DNA from 4 places in the Streptomyces sp. NPDC057702 genome. Region 2 is predicted to be linked to each of the others. Evidence: riboswitches for the same ligand, from Rfam matches in the RefSeq annotation. Region 2 holds a riboswitch; each other region holds the start of a gene.
What was found. Region 2 has a riboswitch for cobalamin ahead of metE (5-methyltetrahydropteroyltriglutamate--homocysteine S-methyltransferase). Riboswitches for the same ligand answer to the same signal wherever they lie in the genome.
Positions count from the first base shown of each region.

Region 1 (5,000 bases), on a different contig from region 2:
CCCAGGTGCGCGGTGATGACGCCGGACAGCACGAAACCGAGCACGAGACCGCAACTGGCCACCGCCGCCCACACGCTCAGGGCCCGCGACCGACGCGGGCCTTCGGGGAACATCAGGACGATGGTGGCCATCGCGGCAGGCAGCGCGACAGCCTCGCCCGCACCCTGCAGCAGGCGCGCGACCACCAGCAGCGAGAACGTGGGGGCCAGGCCGGCCAGCAGGGAAGCGGCGCCGAACAGGCCGGTGCCGAGCAGCAGTACGCGCCGCCGCCCGAGCAGATCGCTCAACCGGCCACCGAGCGCCAGCAACCCGCCACCGGTGACCGTGTAGCCGACCACGACCCAGGTCAGCGTGTGCCCGTCGACGTCGAAGCCGTCGCCGATCGAGGGCAGGGCGATGTTGACCACGGTCACGTCAACCGCGATGAAGAACTGCAACATGGACATCGCGCACAGCACCAGCCATGCGCGTGCCGAGGACGGGCTGTGCCCGCGTGAGGGGAGGATGTCTGGGAACATCAGGTGCTCCGTTGCTCAGAGGAAGCTCTGAGCAGCACGAACGTGCCGCTCCGGATGGATCACGAAGCGGCTGGACGTCGAGGAAGGTGTGAGTCGAACGCCCCGCCGCTAGCGGGACGTCCTGGTCACAGCGGCACAACCGGCCGCACACGAAGCAGCGGACATGCCGGGCACGCTACCAGGAGGGGCACGCGGGCCGGACATCCGCCCGGTGCCTCGTACCTTCGCCCGTGGATCGCTCGGCGCTCCGTTCGCCGCGGCCCCGGGGCGCGAGGAGCTGGGCAGCGCGGAGCACCTGTCCGCGCGACCGCTACGGGTGGCGTTCGAGGGTGGGCGGAGCCGTCGCGTCGAGCAGGGGCAGGGCGTCGCGGGCGGCCGGGGACAGCGACGCGGGGTCCAGGTCGGACAGCGGCAGCCAGGCCACCGCGGCCGTCGCGCCGTCCACCTCGGTCACCCGTAGCGGGCCGGGCGCCAGGGTCACGGCGTAGAAGAGGCCCACCAGGTGCCAGCGGACGCCGAGCCGGTGCGCCGCGTAGCTGTGCGCGCCGACCAACCGCGCGTCGAGCAGCTCCCGCCCGGTCTCCTCGCGCAGTTCGCGGGCCAACGCCCGCGCCGGTTGCTCACCGGGGTCGATCCCGCCGCCCGGCAGGTGCCACAGGCCCGGGGCGAAGACGGGCGAGGCGGCGGAGAGCCGAGTCAGCAACAGCCGGCCGTCCGCGACGGCGATGGCGTAGGCCGAGACGCGGGTACGCGCGGGCGATTCCATGGGCGGGCCTCCAACGGGGCGGTCGCGGGGTGCGCCACCGCGCGCACCTGTCGATCGTGCTCGCGCAACTATCGATCATGAACGGCCTTCCGCCAAGGGTTCGCCGCCACCGCGCGAACCGACCCCACCCGTCGCACCCCACACCCAGGCCCCCACCCTCGACCCCCGACACTCGCCCCCGGCCCGGGGACCCGCACCACCGCTGACCCGCTCGCGCGCGCCCCACCCGCAGCGCGGGCCGTCGCCGAGCGTCGCGCGCATCTAACACACCTCACACCCCTCGTACACCACGCGCATCAGGACACGACAGCCACATCAGGACAAGGCGCGAACCCGCTCTGTCGCAAGGAGCGCGAGCGCCCCTACGCTGATACGCGCAGTTGGTTCGCGCCACGCTCGCCGTGGCGCGTCGCAAGAGGGAACCCGGTGGGAATCCGGGACTGTCCCGCAACGGTGAGTGAGAACGAACGCCGTCGTCGTACCGGGCCCGGACGGCCCCGGAGCGCGGCGGCCCGTAGGTGCCCGTCGGAAGTCCGGCAGGTCGTTCCACGAGTCCGAAGACCTGCCAACCGCGCACGCGCCACCCGCGCGTGCCGTGCACGGTGACCTCGAGGACTGGGTCGGCGGTACAGACGGTTCGACGGGCTCTTGGCCCGGGGCCGTCGCTTCCTCCCAGTCGGCGCTCGGGGCGCGGGATGACGAGGGAGGACGCGTGCACGGCCACGGAAGTCCGCGCCCGGACCGGCCGGCGACCCACTCACCCCGGCCCCGGCCCGCACCACCGCCACCCCCGGCCGACCCGCCACCCCCGGCCACTCCGCCCGCCCCGGGCCCCGGCGCGACGCCCGGCCCCCACCGCGCCGCCGGCGTCTGCCACGGCACGCTGGGCGAGCTCTACCAGGGGCCGCTACGCGCCGGCGGCACCCCCGACATCGCGCTCGTCTCCTTCCCCGTGGACCGCCACTCCTGGGTGTACTTCACCCCGGGCGCCGACCAGCCGCAGGCCCCGCTTCCGGGCGAGAAGGCCGCGCGGGCGGCGCGCCTGTTCCTGGACCACTTCGGGCTGCGGCTGCCGCCGGGCCGCTGGAGCGCCCACTCCGAACTGTGCGTCGGCGTGGGCATGGCCAGCTCGACCGCCGACATCGTGGCGACCCTGCGCTGCCTGTTCCGCGTCTTCGGCCTTCCCTACGACCAGCGCGTGGTGACCCGCGTGCTGGCGGCGATCGAGCGGGCCGACAGCGTCTTCCTGGACGAGTTCGCGCTGCACCTGAGCGCGCGGCACCGCGTCGTGCGCCGGCTCGGCGCGGACATCGGCTTCCACACCGCCTTCGTCACCGAACCCGGCACCGTGGACACCGCGGCCGTCACCGCGCGCCTGCTGGGGCACTACGCGCGGCGCGCGACGGAGTACGAGCGGTGCCTGACCGACCTCCTCAAGGGCTTCGAGACCGCCGACCCGGCCGCCGTCGCGCGCGCCGCGACCGCCAGCGCCACGCTCTCCCAACAGGTGCTGCCCAAGCGGACGTTCGCCAGTGTGCTGGCCCAGCGCGAACGGTTCGGGGCCGACGGGGTCTTCGTCGCCCACACCGGCTCCCTGATCGGCTACCTCTTCGCCCGCCGACCCCCCGCCGACACCAAGTCCGAGCTGTCCGCCTTCTTCCACTCGCTCGGTCACCAGTGCTCATTCGCCCAAGGAGGCTACGGGTGATCCACCCCCACATCGCCGACGCCCTGAAGGTCCCCGACCTGGTCCGCCTCACCGACGGCACGGCTCTGATCCGCTTCGAGTCGATGAAGATCTACTCGGCGCTCGCGGCCGTCCGCCACCTCCTGGACCGGGGCACCGTACGCCCCGGCCAGACGCTCGTCGACAGCTCCAGCGGCATCTACGCGCACGCCCTGGCGCTGGCCTGTCACCGCTACGGCATGCGCTGCCACATCGTGGCCTCCACCACGGTGGACGCCACCACGCGCGCCCAACTGGAGATCCTAGGCGCCACCGTGGAACAGGTGCCGCCCTCGGCCGACCTGGGACTCGACCAGGAGCTGCGCGTGCGGCGGGTGCGCGAGATCCTCGCCGAACGCCCCGACGTCCACTGGATGCGCCAGTACCACGACGCCATCCACTACCTGGGCTACCGCGAGGTCGCCGACCTGCTCGCGGCGGCCTTCCCCGACCGGCCGCTGGCCGTGGTCGGCGGCGTCGGCTCGGGCGCCTCCACCGGCGGCCTCGTCACCCACCTGCGCCGCGCCGACCCGGGCGTACGCCTGGTGGGGGTGCAGCCGTTCGGCAGCGTCACCTTCGGCAGCCAGGACCACCACGACCCGCGGGCCATCATCGCCGGCATCGGCTCCGCGATCGTCTTCGACAACGTCCGGCACGAGCTGTACGACGCCATCCACTGGATGGACTTCCGGCACGCCCTGTCCGGCGCCGTCGCCCTGCTGCGCGAACACGCCGTCTTCGCCGGGCTGTCCACCGGCGCCGCCTACCTGGCCGCGCTCGACGACGCCCGCCGCCGCCCCGACCGGCTGCACCTGGTCATCGCCGCCGACACCGGACACCGCTACGTCGACGACGTCTTCGCCCGCCACACCGAGGCCCTGGACCCGGCCGACCTGCGGCCCGCCGAGGTCACCGACCCGCAGGAGATGCGCATGCCCTGGTCCACGATGGCGTGGAACCGCGGCGCGTGCCCCACCCCCCCAAAGGAGCAGGCGGCATGACCGTGGTCTGCCTGGAGTCACTCACCTTCGGCCTGGGACACCTGGTGCGCGCCGCCGACGCGCTCGGCGAGCGGCTGTGCCTGCTGACCCGCGACCCCACGTACTACGCGTACGAGTTGGAGCGGCTGCCCGCCGGCGCCCTGGACGTCGTGGAGATCGACACCTTCGACACCGAGCGGGTGGCCGCCCACCTGGCCACGCTGCCCCGGCTGCGCGGCCTGATCAGCTCGACCGACACCTGGACCCTGGTCGGCGCCGAGCTGAGCGCCCGCTTCGACCTGCCCGGCCCGGACGCCTCGGTGCTGCGGCTGGCCCGCGACAAGGCGGCCGTACGCAACCGGCTGCACGCGGCCGGGCTCAGTCGCGGGCGGGCCGTGGAGGTCGGTGCGGCCGTGCGCGAGCCGGCGGCGCGGGCGGCGCTCCTGGCGGAGGTGGGCCTGCCGGCCATCCTCAAGGACACGGCGGGCACCGGCAGTCAGAACGTCTACCTGGTGCGCGACGAGCACGCCTGGGAGGCGGCCCTGACCGAGGTCGCCGGGCGGCGGCTGACGGGCCGCCTGTTCGCCGAGCCGTACGTCAGCGGCCCCGTCTACAGCGCCGAGACACTCACCTGGGCCGGCCACACCCGGCTGCTCGGCGTCTCCAGCCGGCTCATGTCCGCCGAGCCCCACTTCCGCGAGGAGATCACCGCCTTCCCCGTCGCCTTCCCCGCCGACCAGCGGGCGGGGCTGGAGGAGTGGCTGGGCCGGGTGCTGGCGGCGATCGGGTACACCGACCGCTTCGCCCACCTGGAGTTCGTGCTGGGCGCGAGCGGCCCCGAGGTGGTGGAGATCAACCCGCGCATCGGGGGTGCCCTGGTCGGCGAGGGCCTGTGCCGGGCCCTGGGCCTCAACGTGTACGAGGCCATGATCGAGGCGGCCCTGGGTCGGCGCCCGAGCCTGCTGGACGCCGAGCCGCCCGGTGGCCCCGCCGTCGCCTTCGTGCTCGGC
Region 1 is NZ_JBHVJC010000006.1:210,017-215,016, reverse strand. Features, by position in the region: gene ACFVFR_RS06540 (MFS transporter) at 1-446, opposite strand, end outside; gene ACFVFR_RS06535 (NUDIX hydrolase) at 829-1,284, opposite strand; cobalamin riboswitch at 1,649-1,869, shown strand; gene ACFVFR_RS06530 (hypothetical protein) at 1,997-2,992, shown strand; gene ACFVFR_RS06525 (cysteine synthase family protein) at 2,989-4,011, shown strand; gene ACFVFR_RS06520 (ATP-grasp domain-containing protein) at 4,008-5,000, shown strand, end outside.
Region 1: linked by a shared signal. The riboswitch ahead of ACFVFR_RS06530 (hypothetical protein) and the one ahead of metE (5-methyltetrahydropteroyltriglutamate--homocysteine S-methyltransferase) in region 2 are both predicted to bind cobalamin.

Region 2 (5,000 bases):
GTCCGCAGCAGCGCGGCGGCCTCCTCCGCACTCGGCACACGCGGCGAGTGGATGTCGTACACCCCCGGGCCCGCCTCGCGCGGATAGCCGTGCGCGGCCAGCTCGCGGGCCACCCGCATGTGCGAGCGGGCCGCCTCCAGGCTGATGACATCGGCGTCCAAGTCGTCGATGGCCCGCACGATGTCGCCGAACTCGGCGTAGCACATGTGGGTGTGGATCTGCGTCGCCGGCTCCACACCGGCCGTGGTGAGCCGGAACGCCTCCGTCGCCCACGCCAGGTACGCGTCCCGGTCGGCGGCCCGCAGCGGCAGCGACTCGCGCAGCGCAGGCTCGTCCACCTGGATGACAAGGGTGCCCGCCGCCTCCAGGTCGGCCACCTCGTCCCGCAGTGCCAGCGCCACCTGGCGCGCGGTCTCGCCCAGCGGCTGGTCGTCACGGACGAAGGACCAGGCCAGCATCGTCACCGGGCCGGTCAGCATGCCCTTGACCGGCCGGTCGGTGAGGGACTGGGCGTACGTCGTCCACCGCACCGTCATCGGCGCCGGGCGGGAGATGTCGCCGGCCAGGATCGGGGGCCGCACATAGCGGGTGCCGTACGACTGGACCCAGCCGTGCTGGGTGGCGAGATAGCCGGTGAGCTGCTCGGCGAAGTACTGCACCATGTCGTTGCGCTCGGCCTCGCCGTGCACCAACACGTCCAGGCCAGCCGCCTCCTGGAAGGAGACCACCTCCCGGATCTCCGCCCGGACCCGCTCCTCGTATCCCGCCGTATCCAGCCGACCCGCGCGCAGGTCGGCGCGCGCGGTACGCAACTCCGTGGTCTGCGGGAAGGAACCGATCGTCGTGCTGGGCAGCAGCGGCAGGTTCAGCCGCGCCCGCTGTGCCGGTGCCCGCAGCGCGTACGGCTGGGAGCGGCGGGCGTCGGCCGCGGAGACGGCGGCGGCGCGCGACCGGACCTCGGGGTCGTGGGTGATGCGGGAGTGGGCGCGCGAGGCCAGGTCGGCGCGGTTGGCGGCGAGTTCGGCGGCGATCGCCTCCGTGCCCCGTGCCAGGCCCGTGGCCAGGGTGACGACCTCGGCGACCTTCTGCCGGGCGAAGGCCAGCCAGCGCAGGACCTGCGGATCGATGTCGCGTTCGAGCGCGGTGTCCAACGGAACGTGCAGCAGTGAGCAGGAGGCGGCCACGTCGACGCGGTCGGCCAGGCCCAACAGGGTGCCCAGGGTCGTGAGCGAGGCCGCCAGGTCACCCACCCAGACATTGCGACCGTCCACCACACCGGCGACCAGCCGCTTGCCGGGCAGCCCGCCGACGGCGGCGAGCGCCTCCAGATGGGCCGCCGCGCCCCGCGTGAAGTCCAGCGCGAGCCCGTCCACGGGCGCCTTGGCGAGCACCGGCAGGGCCTCGCCGAGCTGGTCGAAGTACGAGGCGACCAACAGCCTGGGCCGGTCGGTCAGCGCCCCCAGGTCGCGGTAGGCGCGCTCGGTGGCGCCCAGTTCGGCCGGCGAACGGTCCTGTGTGAGGGCGGGCTCGTCGAGCTGTACCCACTCGGCACCGGCCGCCCGCAGATCGGCCAGCACCTCCGCGTACACCGGCAGCAACCGGTCCAGCAGCGTCAGCGGGTCGAAGTCGTCGGCCACCCCCGGCGCCGGCTTGGCGAGCAGCAGGTAGGTGACGGGGCCGACCAGCACGGGCCGGGCGGTGTGCCCCAGCGCGAGGGCCTGCGTCAACTCCGCGACCTGCTGGGTGGAGTCGGCCGTGAACACCGTGTCCGGGGCCAACTCGGGCACCAGATAGTGGTAGTTGGTGTCGAACCACTTCGTCATCTCCAGCGGCGCCACCGCCTGGGTGCCGCGCGCCATGGCGAAGTAGCCGTCCAGCGCGTCAGCGGCGACGGCCGCCCGGTGGCGCTCGGGGATCGCGCCGACCATGACGGTCGTGTCCAGGACGTGGTCGTAGTACGAGAAGTCGCCGGTGGGCACCTCGTGGACACCGGCGTCGGCGAGCTGGCGCCAGTTCTCGGCGCGCAGCGTCGCGGCGGTGGTGGTGAGGGCGTCGGCGCTGGTCCGGCCCTGCCAGTAACCCTCGATCGCCTTCTTCAGTTCCCGGTTCCGCCCCTGACGGGGGTAGCCGTACACGGTGGCCCGTGCTGCCGCGGCTGCGGGCTTGGTGGTCACGGAGATCTCCTTCGCGAGATGAATCCCTGAGATCCCGGCGACCGGACGCGCGAACGAAGGAGTGGACCACCAGGCGGCGACGTCCCCGCGCGGCACAGCGCGACCGTTCGCCTGGTATGCACGCCGACCCTCCCGCGAGGTCACCGGAACAGCCGTCCGCGTGGGTACGCGCACGGGCAGCGGGCAGGTCTTCGGACTCGCGGGCGCGTCCCTGAACACGAGACACCTACTGGCCGTCGCTTCCCAGGTCCCAACGGACCCAGTGCGTATGACGGCGGTCGTTCCCACTCACCGCTGCGGGGCAGTCCCGGATTCCCACCGGGTTCCCTCTTACGACGCCTCCCGCCTGGCGGACGGGGGCGAACCTGCTGCACGGGGCAGCCTAACGGCAGACGCGACCGAGCGGCGAGAGCGCCCGTCACGCGCCGGGTGAGCTGGGCCACCCGACAAGGAGGCCGGCCGGCGACCGGGGCTTTGGCCACCGCCGTGTGGTCGCCGCCGTCCTGGCGACGGCGACCACACCCGCCAACTCCGCCTTGAGCGGGGAAGGGAAGGCGCGGCCGGACGTGGCCGTGCCCCGCCTTCCCGCCGACACACCCCCCGCCCCACACCCTCGGCCCCCACGTGGTCCGGCCGCACACACCGCCGCTCCACGCGGCCCCGGGTCGGACGGCCCGCGCCTACGAGCGGGAGGGCGCCGGGATGTGCCCACCCCGCCGCGGGCTCACTCCGGGTTGGTCACCCGGGCGAGGACGACGCCACCCAGGATGAGGGCCAGGGCGACCAGCCGGCCCACGGACAGGGGGTCCTTGTGGACCACGATGCCCAGGCCGATGGCGCCCAGGGCGCCGGCGCCGGTGAAGACGGCGTAGGCGGTGCCCACCGGCAGCGTCTGCATGGCACGGGAGAGGAAGTAGACCGCCACCGCCATCAGCACGAAGCACAGCAGGGTGGGCAGCGGGCGGGTGAAGTTCTGGGTCGGCTTGATCGACTGCGACCAGGCGATCTCGACCAGACTCGCCAGCCCGAGGAGGTACCAGGCCATCTCAGTACTCCCCGCCCAGCGTCCGGGCCCGCTCCAGCGCGTGGGCGTAGGACTCCTCGTGCTTCGCCCGCAGGTGGGCCATGTTCGGGTCGAGCCGCGCGTTGGCCAGCTCCGCGTTGACGAAGACGGTGTCCCGCACGGCGAAGTGCCCGGCGAAGAAGTCCCGCAGATACCGCTCCTGGTAGTCGAACCTCTCCTTCGGGGCGCCCGGCGAGTACGCACCGCCGCGCGCCGTGGCCACCACGAACCGCCGCCCCGCCAGCGACATCCTCGGGAACGTCACCTGGTCGAGCCACGCCTTCAGGGGCGCGGGCACCGAGTAGTTGTACATCGGTGTGGCGATCAGGACGGTGTCCGCGGCGACGAGTTCGGCGAGCAGCGGCTCGACCACCGCCCAGGCCGCGACCTGTGCCGGGGTGCGTGCCGCTGTCCCGAGGCGGTCGATGTCGGTGATCCCCTCGGCGATCACGTGGTCGCACAGCTCGGTCCACGCCTCGTCGATGAACGGCACCGGGTCGGCCGCGAGGTCGCGGTGGACGTAGGTGCCGTCCGGATGGGCCGCGCGCCAGGCGGCGGCGAACGCGTCACCCACCTCCCGACTCAGGGAGCGACGGCGGGCGCTGGTGTCCAGATGCAGCATCGAGTTCACAATCCGACTCCGTTCACGGTGCGTGTGTTGCGGTCCTACGGCGTAACGGCACGTGCCGTGCCGTACGAACGGGCTGATCGTGCAGCATGCGGCGATCTCATGTCAACGGCACGTGCCGTGCCGATGGGTTAGCGTGGGTGGGTGACAACTGCTCCCCAACCCCCGCCAGGCGGTCGCCCCGACCGCACCCAGGCCGTGCTCCAGGCCACGCTCGACCTCGCCCAGGAGGTCGGCTACGCCAAGCTCAGCATCGAGGCCATCACCGCGCGCGCCGGCGTCGGCAAGCACACCGTGTACCGGCGCTGGCCCTCCAAGGGCGCCGTCTTCCTGGACGCCCTGCTGTCCACCCTCCAGACCGACCTCAGCTATCCCGACACCGGCGACATCGTGGCCGACCTGCGCACCCAGATGAACGCCTCGCGATCACTGCTGAGCACGGGCTCGTTCGGGCCGCTGTACGCCGCGCTCGTCGGTGAGGCCCAGCACGACCCCGCCATCGCGCAGGCCCTGCACGACCGGTGGATCAAGCCACTGACGGACGGCACCCGCACGCGCCTGCGCGCGGCCCAGGAGGCGGGCCAACTGAGGTCGGACATCGACCTGGACACGGTGATCGCCCTGCTCTACGGCCCGATGTACTACCGCTTCCTCCTCATCCCCGGCCCCTACGACGCCGCCTTCGTCGACGCCGTCCTGGAGGTCGCGTTCGCCGGGCTGCGCCCGACGGTCTGAGCCCGCTGCCCCCCGGCGGCGGGGTCGAGGCGGCGGCCGGTGACAGGCCGCCGCCACACCCGACCGCCCGGGGTGGCGCCGCGCGCGCCCGGCGAGCCGGGCCGGCCCACCCGCGTGCCGGCAGGGCGCCCACCCGCACCAGCCCCGGGGCCGTGCGGGTGGGCGCCCGTCTGGCAGGCTGCCCCCGTGATCATCAGACGCGCGCAGGAGAAGGACCTTCCCAGCTTCCTGGGGCTGGCGGCCCAGGTCGAGCACTGGTTCGGACCGATGGTGGACGACCCCGGCTTCCACCGCGCCCTGACCGAGCACATCCACCGTTCGGCCGCGCTGGTGGCCACCCCAGCGCGGCCCGAGGCCGGGCCCGACGCCCCGCGCGACGCGGAGTCCGGCGCGGGCCCCG
Region 2 is NZ_JBHVJC010000005.1:265,707-270,706, reverse strand. Features, by position in the region: gene metE (5-methyltetrahydropteroyltriglutamate--homocysteine S-methyltransferase) at 1-2,174, opposite strand, end outside; cobalamin riboswitch at 2,339-2,558, opposite strand; gene ACFVFR_RS05765 (DMT family transporter) at 2,899-3,219, opposite strand; gene ACFVFR_RS05760 (FMN-dependent NADH-azoreductase) at 3,221-3,859, opposite strand; gene ACFVFR_RS05755 (TetR/AcrR family transcriptional regulator) at 4,010-4,600, shown strand; gene ACFVFR_RS05750 (GNAT family N-acetyltransferase) at 4,787-5,000, shown strand, end outside.

Region 3 (5,000 bases), on a different contig from region 2:
ATGCTCCAGGACATGTTGGGCAACGTGTACAAGCCCTTCCGTGACGTGAGTTGGAAGCCCGGCATCTGGCTGTGCAGCGCCCTCGTGGTCGCCCTGTGGGGCTACTTCCTGTGGGTGGGCGTCCACGACCCGCTGGGCGGCGTCAACCAGCTCTTCCCGATCTTCGGCATCGCCAACCAGCTGCTGGCCGCCGTGGCGTTGGCGGTGTGCACCACGCTGCTGGTCAAGTCTGGGCGGCTCAAGTGGGCCTGGGTGACGGCGGTTCCGCTGGTGTGGGACGTGGTGGTGACCCTGACCGCGAGCTGGCAGAAGATCTTCTCGGACGACCCGCGGGTGGGCTTCTTCAGCCAGCGCGACCGCTACCAGGACGCCATCGACGCGGACAAGGTCCTGCCGCCCGCGAAGAACATGGACGAGATGCACACCGTCGTCACCAACTCGACGGTGGACGGCGTGCTCTCCGCGCTGCTGGCCGTCCTCGTGGTGATCGTCCTCCTGGACGCGGCCCGCACCTGCGTGCGCGCCATCCGTCACCCGGAGACCGCCCGACTGCACGAGGCGCCGTACGTGGAGTCGCGGATCGTCGCGCCGGCCGGCCTCGTACCCACCCGCGAGGAGAAGCGCGAGCTGGCCGAGGCGGCCGCCGCGAGCGGCGGGCCCGACCGCACACCGGAGGCGGACCGCTCCTCGTAGCGGAGCCCGCGCGCCGGGGGCGGCGCCCCAGCCGGACACCGCCGCCCCCGGCACCCTCCGCCCCCTTTCCCACCACCTCCGCGAAGGGAACCGATCGCGATGATCACCCGCACCACGAGCCGGGCCGCGCACTGGGGCCGCCGCGTGCGCCACTACGTACGCGAGTTCACCGGCGAGGGGACGTACGACCGGTACGTCGCGCACACCCGAAGCCAACATCCCGACACCGAGCCCGCCAGCCGCGCCGAGTTCGAGCGGCGGCGGATGGACGAACGCGAGGCGGACCCCCGCAGCGGCTTCCGCTGCTGCTGAGCCCACCGGGCACGCCGCCCCACCGAGCGCACCGCCCCACCCGGCACGCCGACCTACCGGGCCCACCACACCACCAGCCACACCGGCCGCACCACCAGCCCCACCGGGCACGCCACACCCCACCCGCCGCGCCCGCGCCATGGCCGGGCGCCCGATCCGGCCGACCCGGTCGGGGCGCCCGGCCTCCGCGGGCCTCAGTCGCCCCGGTGGCGGGCGAACAGGTCACTGACCGCGTTCGTGTCGCCGGGCACCAGGTGGTCGTCGGCGGAGACGAAGACCACCTGACGCGCCTCGGCGTCGGTCAGCACGGCGCCGGCGTACTCCTCCGGCGCCGTGCTCGACTGGGTGCCGTCGGCGCGTATGGTGAGCCGCTCGACCGCGCCGGTCCGCAGGTCGCGGGCGAAGAGGTCGGCCACCTCGTTGGTGTCCCCCGGGACCAGGTTGCTCGCGTCGGAGGTGAACAGCAGCGTGCGGCCGTCGGGGCTCAGGACGCCGTAGACGCTCTCCCCGTTCGCCTCGCCGCCCCCGGGCGTGAGGCTGACGCGCTCGGTCGTGCCGCGCTCCAGGTCGCGCAGGAACAGGTCGTGGACGCCGTTGGCATCGCCCGGCACCACCAGGTGCGAGCGCGAGGCGAAGAGCGCGAAGCGGCCGTCCGCGCTGAGCGAGCCCCGCGTGGCGCCGACGTCCGTGCCATCGGATGTCGTGCTGGCGGCCACGGTCCTCCCGGTGTCCAGGTCGTGGACGTACAGCGGTTCGAAGCGCGGCTTACGCGACCCCGAGGGCCCCGGGGGCTCCACCGACTCCGGGGGCTTCGCCGATCCCGACGCCTGCGGGGTCGCCGACGGCGCCGCCGGCCCGCGCGCCGGGCCCGGACGCGGGTCGCCCACCGGGGTGCGGGAGATGAACCCGACGCGCCGCCCGTCCCCGCTGACCACCGGCTGGGTGGCCGCGCGCGGCGCCTGCGTGCCGTCGCTGTAGACGTTGGCCCGCCGCACGCTCCCCTGCCAGCGGTCGTACGCGAAGATGTCGGCGACTCCGTTGGTGTCGCCGGGCACCAGGTCGGGACGGACGGACTGGAACACCACGGTGCGACCGTTGGCGCTGATCTCCACCATCTGCAGGCCCTTGCCGGGGTCCGGACTGGTCGGCAGCAGCGGCTCGGTGCGGTGGGTGTGGCGGTCGTGCAGGAACAGGTCCTCCTCGGGCAGTTCGTCCGGCGGGGCCTCGGTGCGCCGGGCCGCGAAGGCCAGGAACCTGCCGTCCGCGCTGGCCGACAGTTCGACGACCTCCCACTGGGAGCCGATGAGGTCCAGCCGCTCGACGTGGCCGCTGTCGAGGTCGCGTACGAAGGTGTCCGCGCGGCCGTCGGTGTCGCCGGGCACCACGTGGTCGGCCTCGGTCGTGAAGATCAGCGACCGGCCGTCGGCGCGCAGGGCGTAGCCGTGCGCGTCGCGGTTCAACTGGGCGCCGTCGTGGGCCAGGCCGACCCGCTCCGTCCGCCCCGCGGCGAACCGCCCGGCCTCCCGTCCCCCACCGACCCGCCCGGCCGCACCGACACGTTCGCCGCCGCCGCGCTTCCCGACGGCACGCTCCACGCCGGTCCGTCCGGCCGCGCCACGCTCCGCGCCACCGGGTCCGACGGCCGCCGCCGCGCCCGGCAGCAGTCCGACGGCCAGCCAGGCACCCAGCGCACCCGCCACCGCGCGCCGTGTTCTTCGCCTGATGCTCCGCATCCGTTTCCCACCCCTTCGACTGGTGATGTCCGTCGCCGTCCACGGGCGGCGTGCGCCGCACCCAACTCCGCGTCGCGAGGGGCGTCAACACGCCGGGGACTGTGACAAGCCACCAATCCCCGGGTGCGCGGCCGAGCCGTCCGGCCCTTCATGACAGGCTCGACGGGCCCGCACACCCCTCGATCGGTTAGCACATCCGTACGGCTTTTCCTCGCCCGCGACACAAGATGTGGGGGGACACGCGGCTGCCGACACAAGATGTATGCTCGTGCTCGCTGTCGCCGCAGGGGAATCCGGTGCGAATCCGGAACTGTCCCGCAACGGTGTACGTGTGCCGTTTTGCGCGCCGCTAGTCCGAGGACCTGCCGACAGCGCGCCCACGGCCGGACACGCTTGCCGGCCCTGGGCGTCGCAAACGTCCGGGCCCCGCGGGTTGGGCCGGTGGACGCCGCGTGACAGGCCCGACCTTCAGGTCGCGGCCCGCCCGTGCGCGCCTTCCGCCTCTCCCGCGTGGCCCCCTGCCGAGCGAGGGAGAGCCACACGTGACCATCGCGCCAGCGGACCCCGTTTCACGCGAGTCCGTCTCAGAGTCAGCGGTCGAGGGAGCCGGTACCGCGCTGTTGCGCGTCCTGACCGACCTCACCGCCGACCTGCCCGCCACCGACCCCGGAAAGGTCGCCGCCGCCGCGTTGCGGGGCCGCCATCCCGGTTCTGACGAGGCGGAGTTGCGGTCGCTCGCGACCGAGGCGGCGGCCGGTCTGATCGCCGAGGAACCGCAGTACTCGCGGCTGGCCGCGCGGCTGCTGACCCGGGCCATCGCGGAGGAGGCCGCCGGGCAGGGCGCGGTGTCCTTCTCCACGTCGGTGGCCGTCGGGCACCGCGAGGGGCTGATCGCGGACGAGACGGCGGACTTCGTCCGGGCCCACGCCGCGGCCCTGGACGCGCTGCTGAAGAGGACGAACGCGCCCCAGCACGGGCACGGCGTGGGTCGCGCCGACGACCGCTTCGGCTACTTCGGCCTGCGGACCCTGCACAGCCGCTACCTGCTGCGCCACCCGATCACCCGCCAGGTCATCGAGACCCCGCAGCACTTCCTGCTGCGGGTGGCCTGTGGTCTGGCCGAGGCGGGGTCCGCGCGGGCGCTGGCCGACGTCAGCGAGCTGTACCGGCTGACCAGTTCGCTGGCGTACCTGCCCAGCTCGCCCACGCTCTTCAACTCCGGCACCCGGCACCCGCAGATGTCCTCCTGCTACCTGCTGGACTCGCCGCTGGACGAGCTGGACTCGATCTACGACCGGTACCACCAGGTCGCGCGGCTGTCCAAGCACGCCGGCGGCATCGGCCTGTCGTACTCGCGCATCCGGTCCCGTGGTTCGCTGATCCGTGGCACCAACGGCCACTCCAACGGCATCGTCCCCTTCCTGCGCACGCTGGACGCCTCGGTCGCCGCGGTCAACCAGGGCGGCCGGCGCAAGGGCGCGGCCTGCGTCTACCTGGAGACCTGGCACGCGGACATCGAGGAGTTCCTCGAACTGCGGGACAACACCGGCGAGGAGGCGCGGCGTACGCACAACCTGAACCTCGCGCACTGGATTCCGGACGAGTTCATGCGCCGCGTCGAGGCGGACGAGGACTGGTCGCTGTTCTCCCCGGCCGACGCGCCGGACCTGGTGGACCTGTGGGGCGAGGAGTTCGACGCCGCCTACCGGGCCGCCGAGGCCGCGGGCAGAGCCAGCAAGACGGTGCCCGCCCGGACACTGTACGCGCGGATGATGCGCACCCTCGCGCAGACCGGCAACGGCTGGATGACCTTCAAGGACGCCGCCAACCGCACCGCCAACCAGACCGCCGAGCCCGGCGCGGTCATCCACTCGTCCAACCTGTGCACCGAGATCCTTGAGGTCACCGACGACGGCGAGACGGCGGTGTGCAACCTCGGCTCGGTCAACCTCGCCGCGCACCTGCGCGAGGACGTGGACCCCGCGTCCCTGGCCGACCCGCTGGACGCCGTCGACTGGGCGAAGCTGGACAGCACGGTGCACACCGCGGTCACCTTCCTCGACCGCGTGGTGGACATCAACTTCTACCCGACCGAGCAGGCCGGCACCTCCAACGCCCGCTGGCGGCCGGTGGGCCTGGGCGTCATGGGCCTGCAGGACGTCTTCTTCCGGCTGCGGCTGCCGTTCGACTCGCCGCGCGCCGCCGAGCTGTCCACCCGACTGTCCGAGCGGATCATGCTCGCGGCGTACGAGGCCTCCGCCG
Region 3 is NZ_JBHVJC010000022.1:1,953-6,952, reverse strand. Features, by position in the region: gene ACFVFR_RS18195 (carbon starvation CstA family protein) at 1-693, shown strand, start outside; gene ACFVFR_RS18190 (YbdD/YjiX family protein) at 793-1,005, shown strand; gene ACFVFR_RS18185 (TolB family protein) at 1,200-2,705, opposite strand; cobalamin riboswitch at 2,984-3,123, shown strand; gene ACFVFR_RS18180 (ribonucleoside-diphosphate reductase subunit alpha) at 3,281-5,000, shown strand, end outside.
Region 3: linked by a shared signal. The riboswitch ahead of ACFVFR_RS18180 (ribonucleoside-diphosphate reductase subunit alpha) and the one ahead of metE (5-methyltetrahydropteroyltriglutamate--homocysteine S-methyltransferase) in region 2 are both predicted to bind cobalamin.

Region 4 (5,000 bases), on a different contig from region 2:
TGGCCACCACCATTTCGACGGGGGCGCTGCGGCCGAAGACCGCGGTGGCCATGTCGGCGGTACTCAACCTCGTCGGCGCGTTCCTGTCGGTCGAGGTCGCCAAGACCATCTCCGGCGGCATCATCGACGAGGGGTCCGGTATCCAACCGGAAGTGATCTTCGCCGGTCTGGTCGGCGCCATCGTCTGGAACCTGTTGACCTGGCTCGCGGGGCTGCCCTCCAGCTCCTCGCACGCCCTCTTCGGCGGCCTGATCGGCGCCACCCTGGTCTCCGTCGGCATGGACGGGGTCAACGGCGACGCGGTCGTCATGAAGGTCCTCATCCCCGCGGTCGCGGCCCCGCTGGTGGCCGGCGTCGCCGCCCTGGTCGCCACCCGGCTCACCTACCGCATCGCCCGCGACCGCGACCCCCAGGACACCGCGAAGGGCTACCGCGCCGGGCAGATCGCCTCGGCCGCCCTGGTCTCGCTCGCGCACGGCACCAACGACGCGCAGAAGACGATGGGCGTCATCACCCTGGCCCTGGTCACCGGCGGCGTCGTCGCGCCCGCCTCGGACCCGCCGATGTGGGTCATCGTCTCGGCCGGCCTGGCCATCGCGCTCGGCACCTACCTCGGCGGCTGGCGCATCATCCGCACCATGGGCAAGGGACTCACCGACATCCAGCCGCCGCAGGGCTTCGCCGCCCAGACCGGCGCCGCGACCGTGATCCTGGCCTCCTCGCACCTGGGCTTCGCGCTCTCCACCACCCAGGTCTGCTCCGGTTCCGTGATGGGCTCGGGCCTGGGTCGCAAGGGTGGCGTGGTCCGCTGGTCCACCGCCGGACGGATGGTCGTCGCCTGGGGCCTCACGCTCCCGGCCGCCGGGCTGGTCGCCGGCGCCGCCGCGCTCCTGGCCGACCAGGGCGACTGGGGCGTGGCCACGGTCGCCGTACTGGCCGTCATCGCCTGCGGCGCCATCTGGCTGGCCTCGCGTCGCCAGCCGATCGACCACACCAACGTCAACGACATCGAGGACGCCACCACCACGCCGGCCCCGGTCGCCGTGACCGTGGCCGCCCCCGGCGCGGCCGGCGTCGCCGCCGAGCCGGTCGGGGTGGTGACCGCCGCCGTCCGCAGCGTCGCCCCGCCGCCCACCGAGGCGGCACTCGCCCAGTCCGCCACCGACCCCGCGCCGCGACCGACCGACGTCACGGGCCCGCCGATGACCGACGCCGTACCGGCGCAGCCCACCGGCGCCGACCGGCAGGCGCGCCAGGACGCGGCGTCCGCCACCCCCACCCCGGCCGCCACGGTCTGACCGCCCACCGCCCGACCACGGCCCCGTGGGTCGGACCGGCCGGGAGTCCGGCCCGACCCGCGCGGGGGCGTGCCGGCGGCGCGAACCGCCCGAGCCGGGCGGGGCATGACGAGACAGCCACCGCAGACGACAAGGAAGCAGTGCCATGAACATCGACTGGGCCGCACTCGGTCAGGTCTTCGGCGTGAGCCTGGTGGTGACCGTCGCCATGGTCGGCGTCTTCACCCTCGGCATCGTCGGCACCTCGGCCAAGCCCTCCTCCGACGCGGCGACCGGCACGGCCTCGGGCCCCGGCGCGCTGGCCCGCTCCGGCGCGTACGCGTGCTTCGCGCTGTGCGCGGCGGCCGTGGCGTACGGGATCTATCTGATCGTCGCCTGAACCCAGGCGCACCCGGGGCGGATGGTCGACCGTGACCGTCCGCCCCGACCCGTGCCGTGCGCGACGCGGGGTCGGCGGCGCCCGTCGGGGCGTCCCGTCGCAGGTCAACGGCGAGTTGACGGGTCTTCCCGGGCCGTGGTGGACTGCCGGGGCCAAACGGCGACAGCAGAGGAAGCCGGTGTGAGTCCGGCGCGGTCCCGCCACTGTCACCGGGGAGCGCTCCCCCAGCGCATGGTCACGGCTCGCACCCGCGGGCTGGAAGGCCGGGGTGCGGCGTCGATCCGGGAGCCAGGAGACTCTCGTCGCCGATCACGTCGAGCCAGGGCGCGGACCCTGAGTGAGGACACACCGCCATGGCCTGCCGCCGCCCAGCGCCCCCCGTCCCGCCGCCAGCCGGCCGCCGCCCCGTGGGCGCGCGGCGCGGTGCGGCGCCCCTCCCCCGCCGAGGCACGAGCGCGAACTGACCGATGCGTACCCCTTCCTTCGCGTACGCCTGCGGTGCCGCCCTCGGCTTCCTCGGTGACCGGATCGTCGGCGATCCACGGCGCGCCCACCCGGTGGCCGCGTTCGGGCGCGCCGCCGGTGCCGTGGAGCGGCGGCTGTGGCGCGACGACCGGGGGCGCGGAACGCTGCACACCGCCGTGTGCGCGGGCGGCGCCGTGCTCGCCGGGGCCCTGTTGACGCGCGCCGTGGGCCGCCCGAGCGGCCGGCCCGGGGCTCCTGTCGGGCGTGCCCGTCTCGCCGGCGAGGTGGCGCTGACCGCCGCCGCCACCTGGACGGTGCTCGGCGGCACCTCGCTCGGCCGCGAGGCCCGGGCGATCGGTGCCGCGCTGGCCGCGCGGGACGTGACGGCGGCCCGGGACGCGCTGCCCCGGCTGTGTGGCCGCGACCCGCAGGCCCTGGACGCCCAGCAGATGGCGCGGGCGGTGGTGGAGTCGGTCGCCGAGAACACCTCGGACGCGGTGGTCGGCGCCCTGGTGTGGGGCGCGGTCGGCGGCGTACCGGGACTGCTCGGCTTTCGGGCCGTGAACACCCTGGACGCGATGGTCGGCCACCGCTCGCCGCGCTACCTGCGGTTCGGCTGGGCCTCGGCCCGGCTCGACGACATGGCCGGCTGGCCCGGCGCGCGGCTCACCGCCGCCCTGACCGTCCTCGCCGGGCCCGACCCGCGCGCCGCCTGGCGCACCGTACGGCGCGACGCGCGCCGCCATCCGAGCCCCAACGCGGGCCCGGTGGAGGCGGCGTTCGCCGGAGCGCTCGGCGTACGGCTGGGCGGCACGCTCGCCTACGCCGGTCGCGTCGAGCACCGGCCGGTACTCGGCGGGCACGGGCGGCCGGTCGAGGTGGCCGACATCGAACGGGCCGTACGGCTCTCGCGGCGGGTGAGCGCGCTCGCCCTGGTGGTGACCGTCGCGGGACGCCTCGCGTACGACGCCCTCACCGTGGGCACGCACCAGGGGGACCGATGAGAGGGGTGGGGCGCGTGGGCGGCGGACTGCTGGTCGCCGGGACGACGTCGGACGCCGGCAAGAGCGTCGTGACGGCGGGCATCTGCCGCTGGCTGGTACGCCAGGGCGTGAAGGTCGCGCCGTTCAAGGGGCAGAACATGTCCCTCAACTCCTTCGTCACCCGCGAGGGCGCGGAGATCGGGCGGGCGCAGGCGATGCAGGCGCAGGCCGCCCGCGTGGAGCCGACCGCGCTGATGAACCCCGTGCTGCTCAAGCCGGGCGGCGACCGTTCCAGCCAGGTCGTGCTGCTGGGCAGGCCGGTGGGCGAACTCAGCGCGCGCGGCTTCTTCGGCGACCGGCGGCCGGGAGCGGACGGCGCGGACGGGACGGGCCCCCTGCCAGGCGGGCGGGAGCAGCTCTTCGAACCGGTCGTGGCCTGCCTGGAGGAGCTGCGGCGCACGTACGACGCGGTGATCTGCGAGGGCGCGGGCAGCCCGGCGGAGATCAACCTACGGCGCACCGACATCGTGAACATGGGCATCGCGCGGGCCGCCCGGCTGCCGGTGGTGGTGGTCGGGGACATCGACCGGGGCGGGGTCTTCGCCCAGTTCTTCGGCACCACCGCGCTGCTCTCGCCCGAGGACCAGGAGCTGGTCGCCGGGTATCTGGTCAACAAGTTCCGGGGCGACGTGAGCCTGCTCGCGCCGGGCCTGGACATGTTGCGCGGACTCACCGGGCGGCCCACCTACGGCGTCCTGCCGTACGCGAGCGGCCTGGGCATCGACGAGGAGGACGGGCTGCGGGTCTCGCTGCGCGGCGCGGTGCGCGAGGCTCCGGTGGCGCCGCCGGTGGGCGAGGACGTGCTGCGGGTGGCGGTGTGCGCCGTGCCGCTGATGTCCAACTTCACGGACGTGGACGCGCTGGCGGCCGAGCCCGGGGTGCTCGTGCGCTTCGTCGACCGGCCCGCCGAGTTGGCCGACGCCGACCTGGTCGTGGTGCCGGGCACGCGCGGCACGGTGCGCGCCCTGGACTGGCTGCGCGAACGGGGGCTGGCCGACGCGCTGGCCCGCCGCGCCACGCAGGGCCGGCCGGTGCTCGGCATCTGCGGCGGCTTCCAGGTGCTGGGCGAGCGGATCGAGGACGACGTCGAGTCGCGGGCGGGCACCGTCGCGGGGCTCGGGCTGCTGCCGGTACGGGTGCGGTTCGCGCGCGAGAAGACGCTGGCCCGGCCGACCGGTCGGGCACTGGGCGAGCACGTGGCGGGTTACGAGATCCACCACGGGGTGGCCGAGGTCACGGGCGGGACCGCGTTCCTGGACGGCTGCCGGGTGGGCTCGGTGTGGGGCACGCACTGGCACGGGTCGTTGGAGAGTGACGGGTTCCGCCGGGCCTTCCTGCGCGAGGTCGCCGAGGCGGCCGGCCGTCGCTTCGTCCCCGCGCCCGACACGTCCTTCGGGGCGCTGCGCGAGGAGCAGCTCGACCGCCTCGGCGACCTGATCGAGGAGCACGCGGACACCGACGCGCTGCTGCGGCTCATCGAGCAGGGGCCGCCCGCCGGGCTGCCCTTCGTCCCCCCGGGCGCCCCCGTCCTCCCGACCCCGCCGTCCACGCCCGCGCCGCCCTCCCCGTCCGGCGCCGACCAGGCGCTTGCCGCGCCCCGCGCGCACCAGGCGCCCCACCCGGGTCAGGCACCCCACCCGGGTCAGGCGCCCCGCGCGGCCGGCGCGCCGTTCGAACCCGGGCCGCCCGCGCCGCGCGCCACCGCGCCGACCGCGCCGACCGCCGAGCACTCCCGCGAGCGCGGGGACCGGGCCGACGCGGTGGCCGAGGCCACCGCCGACGCCACACCCCGCCAGAGCACCACCCGCGAAAGGG
Region 4 is NZ_JBHVJC010000058.1:14,893-19,892, forward strand. Features, by position in the region: gene ACFVFR_RS30280 (anion permease) at 1-1,298, shown strand, start outside; gene ACFVFR_RS30285 (hypothetical protein) at 1,444-1,677, shown strand; cobalamin riboswitch at 1,845-1,976, shown strand; gene ACFVFR_RS30290 (cobalamin biosynthesis protein) at 2,145-3,146, shown strand; gene ACFVFR_RS30295 (cobyric acid synthase) at 3,143-5,000, shown strand, end outside.
Region 4: linked by a shared signal. The riboswitch ahead of ACFVFR_RS30290 (cobalamin biosynthesis protein) and the one ahead of metE (5-methyltetrahydropteroyltriglutamate--homocysteine S-methyltransferase) in region 2 are both predicted to bind cobalamin.